4 regions of the Pseudomonas sp. TE6288 genome follow, and region 1 is predicted to be linked to each of the others. Evidence: riboswitches for the same ligand, from Rfam matches in the RefSeq annotation. Region 1 holds a riboswitch; each other region holds the start of a gene.
What was found. Region 1 has a riboswitch for cobalamin ahead of ACVWY1_RS03980 (TonB-dependent receptor). Riboswitches for the same ligand answer to the same signal wherever they lie in the genome.

Region 1 (4,174 bases):
TGCGCGAAGCATCATTCAATAGTGCGGTTGAAGCCTCGCACAAAGAGCTGCAGACGCTGCTTGGGCAACGAGATGCATTGCTCGCTCAACCAGACGAATCGACCTCTGACGTAGCGCTCAAAGCCAAAGCTGAGCAAGCAAGCCGGCAAATCACTGAGCTCACCAAGGAAATCGACATTCGCACGAACAGACAAGCCGAGATGGTCAACGAGATCGTCGAATCAGAACTGTTCATCACAGCGATCGAATCAAGAATCAAAGCCCTGCAAGAGTCCCGCATGGCCTACGATTTCTTCGGTGAAGTTCGGTTCAAATTCTGCCCAAGCTGCCTTACGGGCCTTTCGGAGTCAGCCAAGGACCAGTGCCACCTGTGCAAGACCGAGCTGGATAACAACTCCAGAGAGGCATCCTACCTCGCCGCACTGAATGAGCTGGCGTTCCAGAAGAAAGAAAGCACTAAGGTGCTCGTGGAGCTGCGCACCAAGCTGAGCGAGCATGCTCACTACCTCAGTTCAAAGCAGCGCGATCTTCAGACCGTAAAGTCCAATCATGTCGCCGCTCTTCGCATGAGTTCCGACCGAGTGCTCAAGCTCAACGAGCTTTCAACAAAGATCGGTACGGTCGAAGAACGGATCAAAAACTACGACGCGAAAGCCAAGCTAGTGACGGCCGTCGAAGGGCTGATTCAGAAAAAGCAGACACTTAACGCGACCATGCTGGAGCTCGGTGAGCAAATCACGGTAAGCAAAGCGCAAACCAGCTCACGCCAGGAAACCATTGAAGGGAATCTATCTGACAAAACGATTGAGCTTCTCAAAAAGGATGGCGGATTCGAACCCGCCTTCAACGAAGCGCGAACCGTCATGTTCGATTTCGGCAAGGATTTCATGCTCGTCGATGGCCGTTCAAAATTCTCTGCGAGCTCCGAAACCATTCTGAAAAACAGTTTCCACCTAGCAATTCTGCTCGAGTCGCTGGAGGACGACAGTATGCGCTACCCAAGGCTGTTCCTGCTCGACAACACCGAAGATAAGGGAATGGGCCCAGATCGTAGCCAGAATTTCCAAAGAGTGCTGGTGGAAGCACTCGCCGAGTACGGTGAGAAGCCTCACCAGGTCATCATGACAACCTCTATGGTTGATCCCGAGCTCGACAAATCAGACCTCTGCGTCGGGCCGCACTATGAGAAGGGCATGCATACGCTGAGGCTGTAACATCTGTTTCGTAATCGTACCTGGAGCCAGCTTGCTGCGCTCCAGACGAAGCATTAGCCGCCAGACTGACCTCGCTCAATCGGCCTCGGACAGACCGTCTTGATTTCCTGCTGTATTTTTCCACTGCATATGCCGAATTCCAGGTGCACTTCGACGACCGCTGTCAGGTTTTTCCGCTCTCGCTCGCATATCTAGAGGGTTTGATTTGGGGGTACTTTTGGGGGTATTTATCTATACATTACGGCAGAAAATACCATCCTAGAGCCCTGTCAAAATGTTTTTGGCCATCCTGGCCATCACCCAGTCGCGGTGCCGCTCGTCGCCACAAGGGAAGATCGCCTCGCCCACCTTGCGAAAGCCGTTGCGCTGATAGAAACCGATCGCCCGAGCGTTCAGCTCATTGACTGTCAGACGCGCCTGGCCATCGACCTGGGCCAGGGTGGTGGCGAGCAACAATTGCGCGGCGCCGGTGCCATGGGCGCAGGGTAGTACATAGCAACGGGAGATTTCCGCCAGTTGATCGGCCTCGGCAATACCCAGCTTGCCGGGCGCCAGGTCGAGCATGCTGTAGCCCAGCACCTGGCCATCCCGTTCGACCACCAGCAACCGCTTGTGCGGGTGCTCCAGGTGCGCCTGGAAATGTTCGGGCTGGAGATGGTGGGCGATGTAGTGTTGCTGGGCGCTGACCGCGCTATCGGGCGGGCTGGCCAGGGCGAAGGTCGCCTGGCCGACAAGGCTCAGGGCCACGCAGTCTTCGTCACGGGCCGGGCGAATCTGGTAGGGCATGGCAACATCCTGTCGGGCAGCCGGGTCACGTTCGACAATGCCAGCCCCACCCCATCGGTGCAAGTTCAGGCGTCGCCATGGGCCTGGCGCTTGAGCTTCTCGGTGTCGACCCGCACAAATACCGAATCGGCGGTGACAGTCAGTACATCCCCGGCCCAGACCTCGCAGATCACCCGGGTCTTGCGCCCCAGCTCACCCTCGACCCGGGCCTTGAGCAGCAGTTCGACGCCCATGGGCGTGGGCTTGAGGTAGGTCAGGCCAAGCTGGCCGGTGACGCAGTCGATACGTGGCAAGGTGCCAGGTTCGCGGCCTTCGGCACGGTAGTGACAGGCCATGGCGGTCCAGTTGGAGTGGCAGTCGACCAGCATGGCCAGCAGGCCACCGTAGACCAGGCCGGGCCAGCCGGTGAAAGTCGGGTCGGGGGTATGCCGGCACGACAGGTGGATGCCGTCGGCGTCCCAGTGGCTCTGCACATGCAGGCCGCTGGGGTGGGAACAGCCGCAGCCGTAGCAGATGCCTTCGGGGGCGGCGAGTTGTTGCAGGGACAGGGCGTGCTCGGTCATACGCGTCCTTGGCTTGTTGGTGTTGGATAAGGAGGCTGGCTGCCGATGGTAGCGCCCTGCGCGGCCTGCGCCAATGCACGAGGCCTGGCCGCAGACAATACCTGCCTGACGGCAACCGCTCTGAACCGCGATTCAGCAAGATTCAGCCCACCCATCCAGACGATTGACTCCCTGCCCGTTCGGTGGTCAGATGCGCGCCAGTTTCAGGTGCCCTGCGCCGCCGCGCGCAAGGTGAAACGGGAAGCCGGTGAGTCGATACCACGACAAGTCCGGCGCTGCCCCCGCAACGGTAAGCGAGCGAACCCTTCGACAGACCACTGTGCACACGCATGGGAAGGTGAAGGCTTCACGACCCTCGCAAGCCCGGAGACCGGCCTGAGGCTTCACTTGGCAACCCGCGGTGGGCGGGCGCAGGCCGGTATTCGCGTGCGCGCCTGCGCGCGCTTCGCCGTTGCGTGTTTTCCACCGGGATCCATTCTTTCCTGCAGCAGTGGAACGACATGTCCCGTATCAACAAGCTTCACACCCTGGCGGCCTGCCTGGCCGTGTCCCTGCCGGCGCTGGCCGACGAGCAGCCCAGCCCTGCGCTCACCCTGCCCTCCACGGCGATCACCGACAGCCGCGACCCGCAGACCGTCGACCTGACCACCCCCACCCAGGCCGGTTCACGCCTGAACCTCAGTGCCCTGGAAACCCCGGCGAGCACCAGCAGCATCACCGCCGCGCAGATTCAGCAGCGCAACAACACCACGGTGCAGGATGCCGTGACCCGCTCGCCGGGCATCACCTTCATCGGTACCCCTGGCGATGGCGGCACCGGCTTGTCGGCGCGCGGTTTCACGGGCCAGAGTTCGGTGATGACCCTGTTCGACGGGTCGCGCCTGTACGCCGGCGCCGGCACCCTCACCTACCCGGTCGATCCCTGGATGGTCGAGCGTATCGATGTGATCCGTGGGCCTGCCTCGGTGCTGTATGGCGAAGGCGCCACCGGGGCAACGGTCAACGTGATCCCGAAAAAGCCCTTCAGCGGTGATATCCGCAACCACCTGCGCCTGGGCTACGGCTCCTGGGACCGTCAGCAACTGGGGCTGGACAGCGGCGGCAGCCTGAGCGAGCGCCTGAGCTATCGCGCCACCCTGAACCAGCAGGCGGGCAACGGCTGGGTCGACCGCACCGATTCGCGCAGCCTGGCGTTTTCCGGCGCGCTGCGCTTCGATGCCAGTGACGACCTGAGCTTCACCCTGTCCCACGAACGCGGCGACGCGCAACCTGCCAACTACTACGGCACGCCGCTGATCGACGGCCATCTGCGCAGCAGCGTGCGCAACAAGAACTACAACGTCAGCAATGACGAGCAGCGCTACCATGATGAATGGACGCGACTGACCAGCGACTGGAACATCAGCGACAGCATCAGCGCCAGCAACCAGCTGTACTACATCAAGAGCCGTCGCCACTGGCGCAATGCCGAGGAGTACGCCTGGGATGCCGGCGTGATCCGGCGCGGCAGTTTCCTGGAGATCAAGCACAACCAGGATCAGATCGGCGACCGCCAGAGCTTCACCTTCGATCACTCGCTGTTCGGCCTGGCCAGCAAGACCGTGGTGGGCG
Region 2 (4,174 bases), on a different contig from region 1:
CGGCGCAGGTGGCTGGCGTCGGCGTCGGCCAGCGCCTGTTCGACGATGGCGCGGTCATCGTTGCCGAACGGTGCCAGGGCCGAGAGCCAGGGCGTTCGGCCCAGGGCGACGGCGTCGTACACGCTGATGGCGTCCAGGGTGTCGGCCTGTTGCTCGACCAGGGCCAGGCGTTGGGCGATATGCCGGCGCGGCATGCGCTCCAGCGCTTCGCCGAGCAGGCGCACGTTGCCACTGCTGGGCGTGCGCAGGCCGGCGAGCAGCTTGAGCAGGGTGGACTTGCCCGAGCCGTTGGGGCCGACCACGCCGAGGGTTTCGCCGGGCATCACGCTCAGGTCGACACCCTGCAGCACGTCGCGTCCGCCCAGGCGCAGGCTGAGCCCTTGGCAGGTGAGCGGCGCGTCGGCGATGGTGGTCATCACGCTCATGGGCGCCCCCGGCGGCTGATCAGGATCAGCGCGAACACCGGTGCGCCGATCAAGGCCGTGACCACGCCCACCGGGATCACTTGGCCGGCGATCAGGGTGCGCGAGAGGATGTCGGCGATAATCAGGAACAGCGCACCGCCCAGGGCACTGGCCGGCAGCAGGCGGCTATGCCCGGGGCCGAGCAGCAGGCGCAAGGCGTGGGGGATGACCAGGCCGACGAAGCCGATGGCGCCGACGATGGACACCATCACCGCGGTGACCAGCGCCGCGCAGCTGATCAGCAGCAGCTGTGTACGGCGCACCGGTACGCCCAGCGAGGCCGCCGAGTCGGCACCGAAGGTAAAGGCGTCCAGTGCCCGGCGTTGCCACAGGCATATCGCGAGGCCGAACAGAGCGACCGGCACCGCCAGCCACACCGACGGCCAGCGCACGCCGCTGAGGTTGCCCAACAGCCAGAACAGGATGCCGCGGGCCTGCTCGGCGGTGGCCGACTTGGTGATGAGAAAGGCGGTGAGCGCGTTGAACAGCTGCGAGCCGGCGATGCCGGCGAGGATCACCTGGGCGTTGTCATGGCGGCTGCCACTGGCGTGCGACAGCAGCAGCACCAGGGCGAACGCCGCCAGCGCGCCGATGAAGGCGCCTGCCGACAGCGACAGCACCGCGCCGCCCAGGCCGAACAACCCCACCGCCACCGCACCGGTCGAGGCACCTGCCGACAGGCCCAGCAGGTACGGTTCGGCCAGCGGGTTGCGCAGCAGCGCCTGGAGGATCACCCCGCAGGTCGCCAGGCCCGCGCCACAAGCGGCGGCGACCAGGGTGCGCGGCAGGCGGTAGTTCCAGACGATGCCGGCGTCGATCGGGTCGACGGCATGGCCGGCCTGCCACAGCTGGTTGGCCAGCACCTGCCAGATCGCCTCGGCGCCGACTCGGGTCTCGCCGATGGCAATCCCGGCAAGCATGGCCAGGCACAGGGCGAGCAAGGCAAAGAGGCTGATGGGCAGCAGGCGGCTCATGGCTGGGGTGCTTTACCGCTGGCGAAGGCGCTGGACAGCACGTCCAGGCCGCGGAACAGGCGTATGCCGGCCTGCATGGCGTCGGCATCGAGGACGATGATGCGGCCGTGCTTGACCGCGTCCATATTGCGCGTGACCGGGTCGCTGCGCAGGAAGTCGAGTTTTTTCTGGTAATCGTCGGCCGGGTAGCGACGGCGGTCCATGCGCGCGACGATCAGCCAGGTGGGGTTGGCCCTGGCCAGGGTCTCCCAGCCCACGGTAGGCCATTCTTCGCTGGATTCGACCACGTTGCGCACGCCGAGGGTCTGCAGCATGTAGTCGGCCACGCCCTGGCGGCCGGCGACATAGGGGTCGGTCTTGAGGTCGGCGCTGGAAAACCAGAACAGCGCGCTGGTGTGCGCCAGGTCCTGGCCGGCCAGGCGCTGCCTGGCCTGTTCCAGCTGGCCCTGGAGCTCGGCATTCAGGCGCGCGCCACGTTCCTGCACGTCGAAGATCTCGGCCAGCTGGCTGACGCTCTTGTAGATGCTCTGCACCTTGAACGGCTGCAGGCGGGTGCCGTCGGCGCCCACCAGGTTGTCCTTGCCCTCGCAGTCCGAGGGCAGCAGGTAGGTGGGGATGCCCAGCTCCTGGAACTGCTCGCGGGTGCCGACCGCGCCCTGGGCGCCGATCATCCACTCGAACTGCGCCGTCACCAGTTGCGGACGTTTGCCGACCACCGCCTCGAAGCTCGGTTCGTTGTCGGCCAGACGCGGGACCTTGTCGTTCTGCGTCTTGAATTCCGGCAGCACGTTGTTGAACCACAGCGAGGTGCCCGCCAGCCGCTCACCGAGGCCCAGGGCATAGAGCAGCTCGGTGCCGGCCTGGCCGACGGTCACCGCCCGTTGCGGGGCCTGGGTGAAGGTCTGCGGCATGCCGCAGTTGTCGACGGTCAGCGGGTACTGGGTGGCGCTGGCGTGGGCCAGGCCCGACAGGGACAGGCCGGCGAGGAGGGCGGCGAGGCGGTGCGGCATGGTGGGGCGATCTCCTGGGTGGTGCACGGAATGGCCCACGGACAGGCATCGCCCGGCAGCCTGCGCAAGCACGCGGCCAGGGCGGATGACCATCCCGGACACCCCGCCGGTTGGTGAATGCGTGCCGGCAGGTCTCCTGACTGGTGCGTCCAGGCCGGCGCCAGCCTTCCCGGGTCGGCAGACCCAGTGGCATCGATGGCGCAGGCTCGGCACCTACAGTTGCGGGGGCAGTTCCCTTTGGATCGCCAGTGGCGAGCCCGGGATTCCCTTTTGATTCCGTGTGGAAACCGGCGGGCGGCATGGTAGACCATCGGGCTGTCGGGTGAAAACGCTTTTACAGGTACTTGAGCCAGGCGATATCGCGCCGTCGCGCTTTCAGCCGGGCGAACCAGCGCACCGGCAGGTACAGGACAAGTGGCAGCAGCACGGCGGTCAGCCATACCGCCCCGATGCCATCGAAACCGAAATAGCGGCCCTGGTTCAGGCCAAACAGTGCCACGCAGGCCACGTACAGCAGCTTGAGCGCATACAGGTGCAGCAGGTAGAAGAACATCGGCGCTGCGCCAAACACCGCAAGCGGGCCGATCCAGCGGGCGTCGCCGGCACGCTCGAAGCCGCGCAGCAGGAGCAGGCCGACGCCAAGGGTCAGGGCCAGGAACAGCAGCGACGGTGGGTATTTGGTGATATTGAAGAAGCTCATCAGCGTCTGCCCGACGCGGGCGTAGAGGCTCCAGGGGGCTTCGCCGTAGCCATTGAGCAGGCGCAGCGCGACGAACCCAAGCAGCAGGCCCGCGCCGGCCCATAGCAGACGCTGCTGGCGCTTGCCGGCGTCGCTGCCCCGGGCAAACCACGGCCCGAGCCCATAACCCAGGGCGATCACGCCGATCCACGGCAACAGCGGGTAGGACGTGCGCAGGCGCAGATGTTCGCCTACCTCCAGCCAACTGCGCTCATGCAGGATCGCCCATGGCACATGCAGCGCCGATTTCGGCCCGAAGTGCAGGCCATCGAGCAGGTTGTGACCGGCGACGATCAGCGCGCCGAGGGCGAGCAGCGCCGGGCGCGGCAGCCACACCAGCAGTGACAGGGCGAGCATGCTCAGGCCGATGGCCCAGATCACCTGCAGGTAGATCACGCTCGGAGGCAACTGGAAGGTCCAGGCGAAGTTGACCAGGGTGAATTCCAGCACCACCAGGAACAGACCGCGCTTGAACAGGAACACCGAGACATCGCCACGGCCCTGGTGCTTTTCGCCATACAACCAGGCCGATAGCCCGGTAAGCAGCACGAACACCGGCGCGCAGAGGTGCGCCAGGGTGCGGCTGGCGAACAGGCTGGGTTCGGTGGCGTCGATGGTCATCGGGTCGCTGACCTGGCGGTGCAGGAAGAACGTTTCGCGCACGTGATCCAGCAGCATGAACAGGATCACCAGGCCACGCAGGGCGTCGATGCTTTGCAGGCGTTGGGGGAGTTGGGGGCTGGCCATTGAAAAAAGTCGCAAACAGTGGAAGTAAAATGTTATCTCATAACAATTTTTCAATCCACTGGCCTGCATTTACATCGAGGCGCCTGACGCCATCGCGGCACGCTCGCTCCAGCTCATGCGCTATTCCTGGAGCGGGCCTGCGCCGCGATGGCATCGTTCGCCCCGTTGGGACGCGATCTGACTTCAGAGATCCAGCACCAACCGCGCCGAGCGCGCCCGCGACACGCACAGCATCATGCT
Region 3 (4,174 bases), on a different contig from region 1:
GGCGGCGCCGTTGTCGTCCAGGTAGGCCACCCCGACCATCGACGGACCCGCGCCGAGGGCGAGCAGCACGTCGGCCGCGTGCTGGTTGAGGGCGACGATACGCGCAGGCGCCGCAGCGGGCCGTTGCCAGTCCTGCCCGCAGTTGCGATAGCTGCCGGCCAGGGCAGGTGTGCCACAGCACAAGGCCAGCGACAGCAGCCAGGCTTTACGCATCGCACGCCCCTCCCTTGATCAACAGTCCTTCGGCGATCCTTGCGCCCTGCAGATGCGTTTCCACCAATTCCTCCACCTCCCGATCATCACGTACCCGATACCAGCAGCCGTCCGGGTGCACCGTCAACACGGGCCCCAGGTTGCAGGGAAACTGGCAACCGGTGCGGGTCAGCAGCACGCCGCCCGGGGTCTCGATCAGGTCACGTTCCAGCAACCGCCGGCGCAGGCGTTTCCACAGCGGCAAGGCGCCGCGCCGTACACAGCGTGGGCCGGTGCAGAGGAACACCTGGCGGGCATGCTCGGGTACCCGCGACCAGTCCGGGTCGCTGGCCACCGCGTTGACCTGGTCGCACGCCAGGTGGCGCACAGGTTCGCCGATGCTGGCACAGGCCACTCGCGCATCCAGGCCGCGCCGCCCCAGGGCCTGGGCCGTGACCCAGACGCCGGCCCGACCTTGCGCCAGGCGCCCCAGCTCATCGCGCAGCCAGTCAAGGTAGGCGCTGTCCGAGGTGGGTTCCAGGTCCACCACCAGCAGGCGTTCCACGCCCTGGTCGAGGGCCTCGCGGACCACCGCCCAGAGCCCGTCGAACCCCTCCAGGGTGTCGACGATATCCCGGCCCGCCTCGTGGCCACGCAGGTCACGAATCTCGGCGCCAAAAGCTTCCGCCGCCGAGCCGCCACCCAGGCCGGGGCCGACGAACAACACGCGCTGGTAGTCCATGCTCACGCCCCTCAGAAGGTGTAGGTGTAGCGCAGTTCGCTGGTGAACGGCCGCCCGAGATTGTCAACGTTACTCGCCCGACTGGTGACATAGTCGCGGTCGAACAGGTTCTCCACCAGCAGGCTCAGCCGGTGCTGGCGGGCGCCGTCCAGGTAGCGATAAGCATCGGCGTCGACCACCGAGTAATGGCCGTAGTCGACGCCTTTGGAGCTGACCACGTCGCGGATATAGCGAATGGCGCCCCCGGCCCCCCACCTGCGGTCCGCCGATTCGTAACCGAGCCGCGAACGGGCGAAGAAACTCGGCACGTCGTTGATCGTTGCCCCGGTGCGCGTCTCGGTGAAGTTGCGGGTCATGTCGGCCTGCAGGCTCCATTGGTCGTCGAGCTGGATACGCGCATCGGCCTCGAAGCCACGCATCTGTACCTGCCCCTGGCCGTTGACCCACTGGCTGCCGTCCAGGGTGATCAAGTCGGTGATCTTGCGGCGGAACACGGTGACGCTGGCGCTGAATTCACGCTCCAGCAGCAGGCCGTGGTAGTCCAGGCCAAGCTCGGCATTGCGGCTCTTCTCGGGCTTGAGGTCGCGGTTGCCGATCTCGTCGCCTGGCTCGTTGACGAACAGCTGCTCGGCGTTCGGCAACTTGTAGGCGCTGCCATACTGGCCGCGCAGTTGCCAGTTGTCGTTCAGGTCGTACAGCGAGGTGAGCATGCCGACGGTGGCGCTGTCGCCGCCGCTCATGGCCTCGTGGCGCAGGCCGAGGCTCGGGTGCCAGTTGGGCAAGGCCTCGATCCTGGGCCGCAGTTGGGCGTACAACGCATTGGCCTGGGCCTCGTTGTCGTCGATCACCAGCACGTCGTCCTGGCCCTTGAACCACTGGTTGTCGGAACCGAACACCAGCACGTGGCCGCCGTCGAGCTCGGCCTTGCCCTCGGCCTGCACGCCCCAATCGGTGAAGCCCCAGTAGTCGTTGTGGTTGACCACGTCGCGGGAGCCGTCGGCGCGGTTGTTGATGCGCGTGTAGCGAGTGTCCCAGTCGTTGACGTGGCCCTTGACGAAGTAGCTCAGGCGTTCGCTGATGCGCTGTTCGAAGGTGGCCGTGGCGATCTGCTGCACGCGGTCATTGGTGGTCTTGTAATTGTTCACCGGTCGGGCGAAATCGAGGTTGGCGTCGGTGTACTGGTAGAACAGCTCCAGCCGCGCATCGTCGCCGAAGGCCTGGATCGCCTTGCCGCCGAAGGTGGTCACCTCGTAGCCGCGCTTCTTGTCGCTGACGTTGCCGCTGTAGTCGCGGTTGCGAAACGGCTGGTAACCGTCGGAGACGTTGTGACTGACATAGGCCAGCAGGCCCAGGTCGCCGAAGCCATTGCTGAAGATCCGCTCGACGCGGGCGTCCTTGCTGCTGCCGGCGAAGCTGTCCAGGCCCAGGTTGACCTCACCTGAAGCCTGACGGCGTTGCGGGCTGCGGGTGACGATATTGATCACCCCCGCCACGGCCTGGGTGCCGAACAACAGGCTCTGGCCGCCCTTGAGCACCTCGATGCGCTCCACCGCGTTGGCCGGCAGGGTGTCCAGGTACAGGCCGCCGTACAGGCGGTTGTTCAGGCGTACACCGTCGAGCAGGATCAGGGTGTCGTCGTTGCGCCCGCCGAGCAGCGAGTAGGTGCCGTAGTCGAACGGGCCGTTCTTCGGCGCGACGTAGAAGCCGGGGATGAACATCTGCATCACCCGGGTGATGTCGGCGCCGGGGCCGGCGCGCTCGATCTGCTCGCGGCTGACGATCTCAACCTTGCTGCCGTACTGGGCCATGGCGGCGACCGTGGTCGACTCCACCGACGGCGCGGCGACGATCTGCTGGTCGAGGATCAGGGGGGTGTTTTCGGCCAGTGCCAGGGGGCTGGCCAGGCAGCCCAGGAACAAGGTCCGGGCCTTGGGGAAACGACGTCGGGAGTGAATCACAGCAATCATGCTCTTCTCGAAAGTGACTTTCGCAGAAGCACGCAGGAGCACGGATCGCGCACACGCCAATACCGGCCCATGCCCGCCCACCGCAGGAGTTTGCCTACAACATTCCAGGCCGGTCTCCGGGCTCGCAAGACAAGGGTTCGTACGGAAAGTCGCCGAGCGGCGATCAGGCAAGGCGAAAACAGGCGAGGAACGGCCGGGGTCGCGCCCGACTTGACTGGTTGTCAATGAGCATTCCGACCGGGCTGGCGCACCAGCCTGTTTTCAACGCAGCATGATCGTCGCGCAGGCACTTTCCGTGCAAAGCCTAGATGTCTTCACCTTCCCATGACGCGCGGGCCACAGTGGTCTGTCGAAGGCATCACTTGCATACCGTTGCGGGGGCAGCACCGGACTGGCGCGAAGCGCGTACCGGTTTCCCGTTTCACCCCGTGCGCGACGGCATGGGGCACCTGAAATCGGTCGGCATCTGAACACCTGGGGCCAATGGGCGTCAAGCGAGGCGAGCGAATCGTTTCGAATGTTTTTTATCGCCGGAACACTCTAGTCAGATGTGTCAAAAGTTGTAGAATCCGCACGCCTAACCCATTCCCATTCCCTTCGAGCTTTGCCGATGAAGCTGGCCCGCCACACACGATCGCAAGTCGCCTGGGTGCTGTATTTCAGCATCCTGTTCGGCTCGTTGCTGTGCGCCATGGGCCATGGACAGATGGCAGGCTTTCGCCTGGCCGGCCTGGATGACGCCGCCTGGTGCGCGGCCGACAGCAGCGGCGTGTTCAAGGGCGACCAGGACATCACCGACCCGGTGCTGCCCGCCGGCGGCGACTGCGTGATCGCCAGCCTGTTCAGCGCCACCCTGCTGGCGGTGTTCTTCGGCCTGCTGGCCCTGCTCGCCGGGGAGTCGAGCAAACCCTTACCCAGACAACCCGCGCCGACCCTGCCCAAGCAGCGCTGGCCCCTGGTCAATCCCCGCGCCTCCCCCGCTTCGCTTCTCGCGTTCTGACATCGCCACGCCCGAGTGCCGCCTGATCGGCAGCGGGCGTGCGCCCACCGATTTCAGCCAGGAAGCCTTGCATGTTCCGCATGACCACTTTGGCGCTGCTCGTTGGCAGCGCAACCTGCGCCTGGGCGCAGGATGACACCCTGACCCTGCCCGCCAGCAACGTCACGGCCACCGCCGCCACCAAAGAAGCCACCACCCTGGACCTCGACCGGCCTATCGAAAGCGGCTCGCGGCTCAACCTCAGCGCCCGCGAAAACCCGGCCTCGGTCAGCG
Region 4 (4,174 bases), on a different contig from region 1:
AGGTGGCACGATGGACCACGGCAATGGGGCAGTCGGCGCCATAGTGGGGCAGCAGTTGCTCGACGATACGCGGCAGGTGGCGTACACCCAGGTGGATGGCCAGGGTGCTGCCATGGCGGGCCAGATCGGCCAGCTGTTCACCGGCGGGCATCGGCGAGTTGTCGCCGTAGCGGGTGAGGATCACCGTCTGCGCCACGTCCGGCAGTGTCAGCTCGCAACCCAGCAGCGCGGCGCTGGCGGCAGTGGCGGTGACTCCGGGGATGATCTGGTAATCGATGCCCGACTCACGCAGGTGGCGGATCTGTTCGCCGATGGCGCCGTACAGGCTAGGGTCGCCGCTGTGCACGCGGGCCACGTCCTGGCCGTTGGCATGGGCCTGGCGCATGGCCTCGATGATCTGCTCCAGGTGCAGCTCGGCGCTGTTGATGACGGTGTGCGCCTGATGCCCCTCGAGCACTGCAGCAGGTACCAGCGAGCCTGCGTAGATGATTACCGGGCACTGTCGGACAAGGCGCTGGCCCTTGACCGTGATCAGCTCGGGATCGCCGGGGCCGGCACCGATGAAATAGACCGTCATGGAGGTTCCTTGCAGGTAAAGAGGCGGATTATCCGCCGATGGCCAGGGCCAGGGTAGCGCCGCCGAGCCTTTGCCTTGGCACATGCAGGCGCGGCGCAACGCCGGTACGGCCGGCCAGGGCCAGGGCTGCGCTTTCGGCGACGCCCCAGCAGCCGGTCTGGGCGTACACCGTTGTCGAGCGCTGACTGAGCAGCGCTTCGTAGGTCGACAAGTGGCTGCTGTCGAAGCAGATGAACGGCAACCCGAGCCGCTCGGCCAGTGCCAGCAGGCCGGGCTCGCGCGCCTTGGGTTCGATGCTGGCGATTGCCTTCAGCGCCGACAGGGGCAGGGCGTGGTTGGTCAGGGTCTGGCGCAGCAGCACCGCGAGCGTTTCGACCGGGCAGCCACGGCGGCAACCAAAGCCGGCATACAACGCCGGCTGGGGAGCAAGGTCGCCCATCAGTGCTGGCTGGAGCGGCGGAACAACCAGGCGCTGAGCAGGCCCAGGGCCACCCAGAACGCGGCGTTGGTCAGCCACGAAGCGATCTTGAACTGGGTCTCCAGCGCCTCGGGGGCCAGGCTTTCATGAACCGCTGGCTGTGGCGCGCCGATCAGGTGCGGGATCACCAGCAGGGCGACGCCGAGCACCTTGAACAGCCAGTGCTGGGCGAACACCAGTAGCGCGAGGCCGGCGGCGGTGGCGGCGGCGGTGCCGATCCACCAGGTCTGGCGCTGGCCAAGGTCGGCGGCGGCGGTGCCAGGCAGTTCCGGTGGCAGGCCCAGGGTCGGCGCCAGGCAGAACACGGCGAAGCCCGCCAGGCCCCAAAGCGCACCAGTGGCCACCCGGCCTGGGGCGCGCAGGCTGTACAGGGCGGCGAGGATCAGGGCGAAGCCGACGGCGACCACCAGGTTGCCGCCGGTGGTGGACAGGATACGCTGCCAGCCATCTTCGGGTGCCCAGGCCTCGGCGCTGTGCTCATGAGGCGCGGCGGCCTCGCCATGTTCATGATGTTCAGCGGCGGGGGCGGCGGTTTCATAGGTTTCCGCCTGGAGAATCAACGGGGCGACCCAGAAGCTTTGCAGGAGGGTCAGCAGCAGGGCGGCGAGCAGGCCGCTGAAACCCGCGGTACGGGCGATGCGCGTGATCATGCGGGTGTACTCAGTGGCAAGGGAAGGCGGCGCTGTGGCGGGTGTCGTGGGCGGCGTTGTGCACCGCCTCGATGTGCGAGAAACCGGCGAAGTACACCAGGCACAGGCCCAGCAGGCTGGCGCCGACCGCGACGATCAGGCGCTGGCTGAGACTGACGGGGGTGGCGATACTGGGTTTGGCGTGGGTGATGGGCATGACGCGTTCCTCTGCTGCTTTTGTTGTGGCAACGGGCAGGCGCGACGCCCCCGGGCACGGCTGGCCCAGGTGATACGACAGCGCCCGCCCACCGCGGGGTGTTCTGCAAGCATGTCAGGCCGGTCTCCGGGCTGGCGAGGTGGAGCGGGGCTCCATCGATCAAGCGCCACCTTCCCATGCCGCACGATGGGCACAGTGGTCTGGACGCTTCTCTCGCTTACCGTTGCGGGGGCAGCACCGGCCTTGTCGCCCTCTTCAAGGAGGCGCGACGCACCGGTTTCCCGTTTCACCCCCGTTGGGGGCACCTGAACGCAATGCGCTAGCAAATCACGGGGCCGGGCCTGCGTCAATCGCCGCGGCGGTTGACCGCCAGGCAGGCACTGCGTAGCCTTGCCGGTTCGAGGTTCCCGGGCGCTGGCCCGGGCTAAGACGGGAACGCGGTACAAGCCGCGGCTGCCCCCGCAACTGTAGGCACTGAAGGGTTCGGCACAGCCACTGCGCACGCGCGGGAAGGCGCCATCCCACCGGCTTTGATGGCCGGCGGTGCAAGCCAGGAGACCTGCCTCGCAACGTTTTCGACTTTCAACCGGGCGGGGTGATCCGGTGGCGAAACAGCCAGGCCGACACGGGCCGTGGCTGTCGTCCTGCATGCCCGCGCCATTGCTGCCAAGGGCATCGCGACATGAAAACACTGGCCAAGCTCCCCGTCACCATCGTTACCGGCTTCCTCGGCTCGGGCAAGACCACCTTGCTGCGCCATATGCTCGACAACGCCCAGGGCCGCCGCATCGCGGTGATCGTCAACGAGTTCGGCGAGCTGGGCATCGATGGCGAGATCCTCAAGCAATGCAGCATCGGCTGCTCCGAGGAAGAGGCCAATGGCCGCGTCTACGAGTTGGCCAATGGCTGCCTGTGCTGCACCGTGCAGGAGGAGTTCTTCCCGGTGATGCGCGAGCTGGTGGCGCGCCGCGGCGACCTCGACCATATCCTTATCGAAACCAGCGGCCTGGCCTTGCCCAAGCCGCTGGTACAGGCCTTCCAGTGGCCGGAAATCCGCAACGCCTGCACGGTCGACGCGGTGATCACCGTGGTCGACAGCCCGGCCGTGGCCGCCGGTACCTTTGCCGCCTACCCGGACCAGGTCGATGCCCAGCGCAAGCTCGACCCTAATCTCGACCATGAGTCGCCGCTGCACGAACTGTTCGCCGACCAACTGGCCAGCGCCGACCTGGTGGTACTGAACAAGGCCGACCTGATCGATGCCGAGGGCCTGGCCAAGGTCCGTGCCGAAGTGGCCGAGGAACTGCCGCCGGCGGTCAAGGTGATCGAGGCCAGCAGCGGCCGCCTGCCACTGGAGGTGCTGCTGGGCGTGGGCGCCGAGTCCGAGGCGCATATCGACGGCCGCCGCACCCACCACGACAGCCATCACGACGGCGATGACCATGACGACCATGACCACGACGCCTTCGACTCGATCTCCATCGACCTGCCCGAGGCTGACGAAAGCCTGCTGCTCGATGCCTTGACGCAACTGGTTACCGAGTTCGGCATCCTGCGCGCCAAGGGCTTCGCCGCCATTCCCGGCAAGCCGATGCGCCTGCTGATCCAGGGCGTGGGCACCCGCTTCGACAAGCATTTCGACCGTGCATGGCGCAGCGAGGAGCCACGGATCACCCGCCTGGTGCTGATCGGCCAGGACCTGGACGCGACCCAGCTGGAAGCGCGCCTGCGCCAGGCCCTGGGCGCCTGACCCATGCACCTGCTGCGGACCCAGCCCGGCGGCTTTGTGCCGGACGACAGCATCGCCGACCTCGGCCAGACCCCCGCCGAACTGGTGATCCTCTGCAGCGGTGATTCACACCTGGCGCTGCTTGCCGAAACCGCCGAGCAGTTGCCGGCGGATTTCCCCAGCGTGCGCCTGGCCAACCCGATGCAGGTGCAGAACCATGCCTCGGTCGACCTGTATGTCGACCAGGTGCTGCGCCATGCCAAGGTGATCCTGGTGTCGCTGCATGGCGGTGTCGGTTACTGGCGCTATGGTGTCGAACAACTGGTCGAGTTGGCGGCCCGTGGCGTACAGCTGATCCTGGTACCCGGCGACGACCGTCCCGACCCGGAGCTGACCGGACTGGGCACGGTGGGCGGTGAACAGGCCGAGCGCCTCTGGCATTTCCTGCGCCAGGGTGGCAAGGCCAATGCACTGAACCTGTTCAACTGCCTGGCCAGCCAGTGGCTGGGGCGCGCCTACCCCTGGGACGAGCCGCAGCCTTTGC

Region 2: another riboswitch for cobalamin. It lies ahead of ACVWY1_RS12780 (ABC transporter substrate-binding protein); the one in region 1 lies ahead of ACVWY1_RS03980 (TonB-dependent receptor).
Region 3: another riboswitch for cobalamin. It lies ahead of ACVWY1_RS01670 (TonB-dependent receptor plug domain-containing protein); the one in region 1 lies ahead of ACVWY1_RS03980 (TonB-dependent receptor).
Region 4: another riboswitch for cobalamin. It lies ahead of cobW (cobalamin biosynthesis protein CobW); the one in region 1 lies ahead of ACVWY1_RS03980 (TonB-dependent receptor).

Annotation. Positions count from the first base shown of each region.
Region 1 covers NZ_JBSSEW010000003.1:124,878-129,051, reverse strand. The annotation lists gene ACVWY1_RS03995 (AAA family ATPase) at 1-1,214, shown strand, start outside; gene ACVWY1_RS03990 (N-acetyltransferase family protein) at 1,473-2,000, opposite strand; gene ACVWY1_RS03985 (PaaI family thioesterase) at 2,066-2,563, opposite strand; cobalamin riboswitch at 2,752-2,956, shown strand; gene ACVWY1_RS03980 (TonB-dependent receptor) at 3,064-4,174, shown strand, end outside.
Region 2 covers NZ_JBSSEW010000010.1:228,238-232,411, forward strand. The annotation lists gene ACVWY1_RS12770 (ABC transporter ATP-binding protein) at 1-407, opposite strand, end outside; gene ACVWY1_RS12775 (FecCD family ABC transporter permease) at 422-1,438, opposite strand; gene ACVWY1_RS12780 (ABC transporter substrate-binding protein) at 1,435-2,448, opposite strand; cobalamin riboswitch at 2,558-2,755, opposite strand; gene ACVWY1_RS12785 (DUF1624 domain-containing protein) at 2,783-3,934, opposite strand; gene ACVWY1_RS12790 (PDR/VanB family oxidoreductase) at 4,118-4,174, opposite strand, start outside.
Region 3 covers NZ_JBSSEW010000001.1:374,275-378,448, forward strand. The annotation lists gene ACVWY1_RS01660 (ABC transporter substrate-binding protein) at 1-213, opposite strand, end outside; gene ACVWY1_RS01665 ((2Fe-2S) ferredoxin domain-containing protein) at 206-934, opposite strand; gene ACVWY1_RS01670 (TonB-dependent receptor plug domain-containing protein) at 946-2,901, opposite strand; cobalamin riboswitch at 2,992-3,369, opposite strand; gene ACVWY1_RS01675 (DUF2946 family protein) at 3,512-3,901, shown strand; gene ACVWY1_RS01680 (TonB-dependent receptor) at 3,973-4,174, shown strand, end outside.
Region 4 covers NZ_JBSSEW010000017.1:101,067-105,240, forward strand. The annotation lists gene cobM (precorrin-4 C(11)-methyltransferase) at 1-577, opposite strand, end outside; gene ACVWY1_RS19080 (cobalamin biosynthesis protein) at 606-1,016, opposite strand; gene ACVWY1_RS19085 (CbtA family protein) at 1,016-1,705, opposite strand; gene ACVWY1_RS19090 (CbtB domain-containing protein) at 1,716-1,901, opposite strand; cobalamin riboswitch at 2,002-2,224, opposite strand; cobalamin riboswitch at 2,286-2,482, shown strand; gene cobW (cobalamin biosynthesis protein CobW) at 2,584-3,651, shown strand; gene cobN (cobaltochelatase subunit CobN) at 3,655-4,174, shown strand, end outside.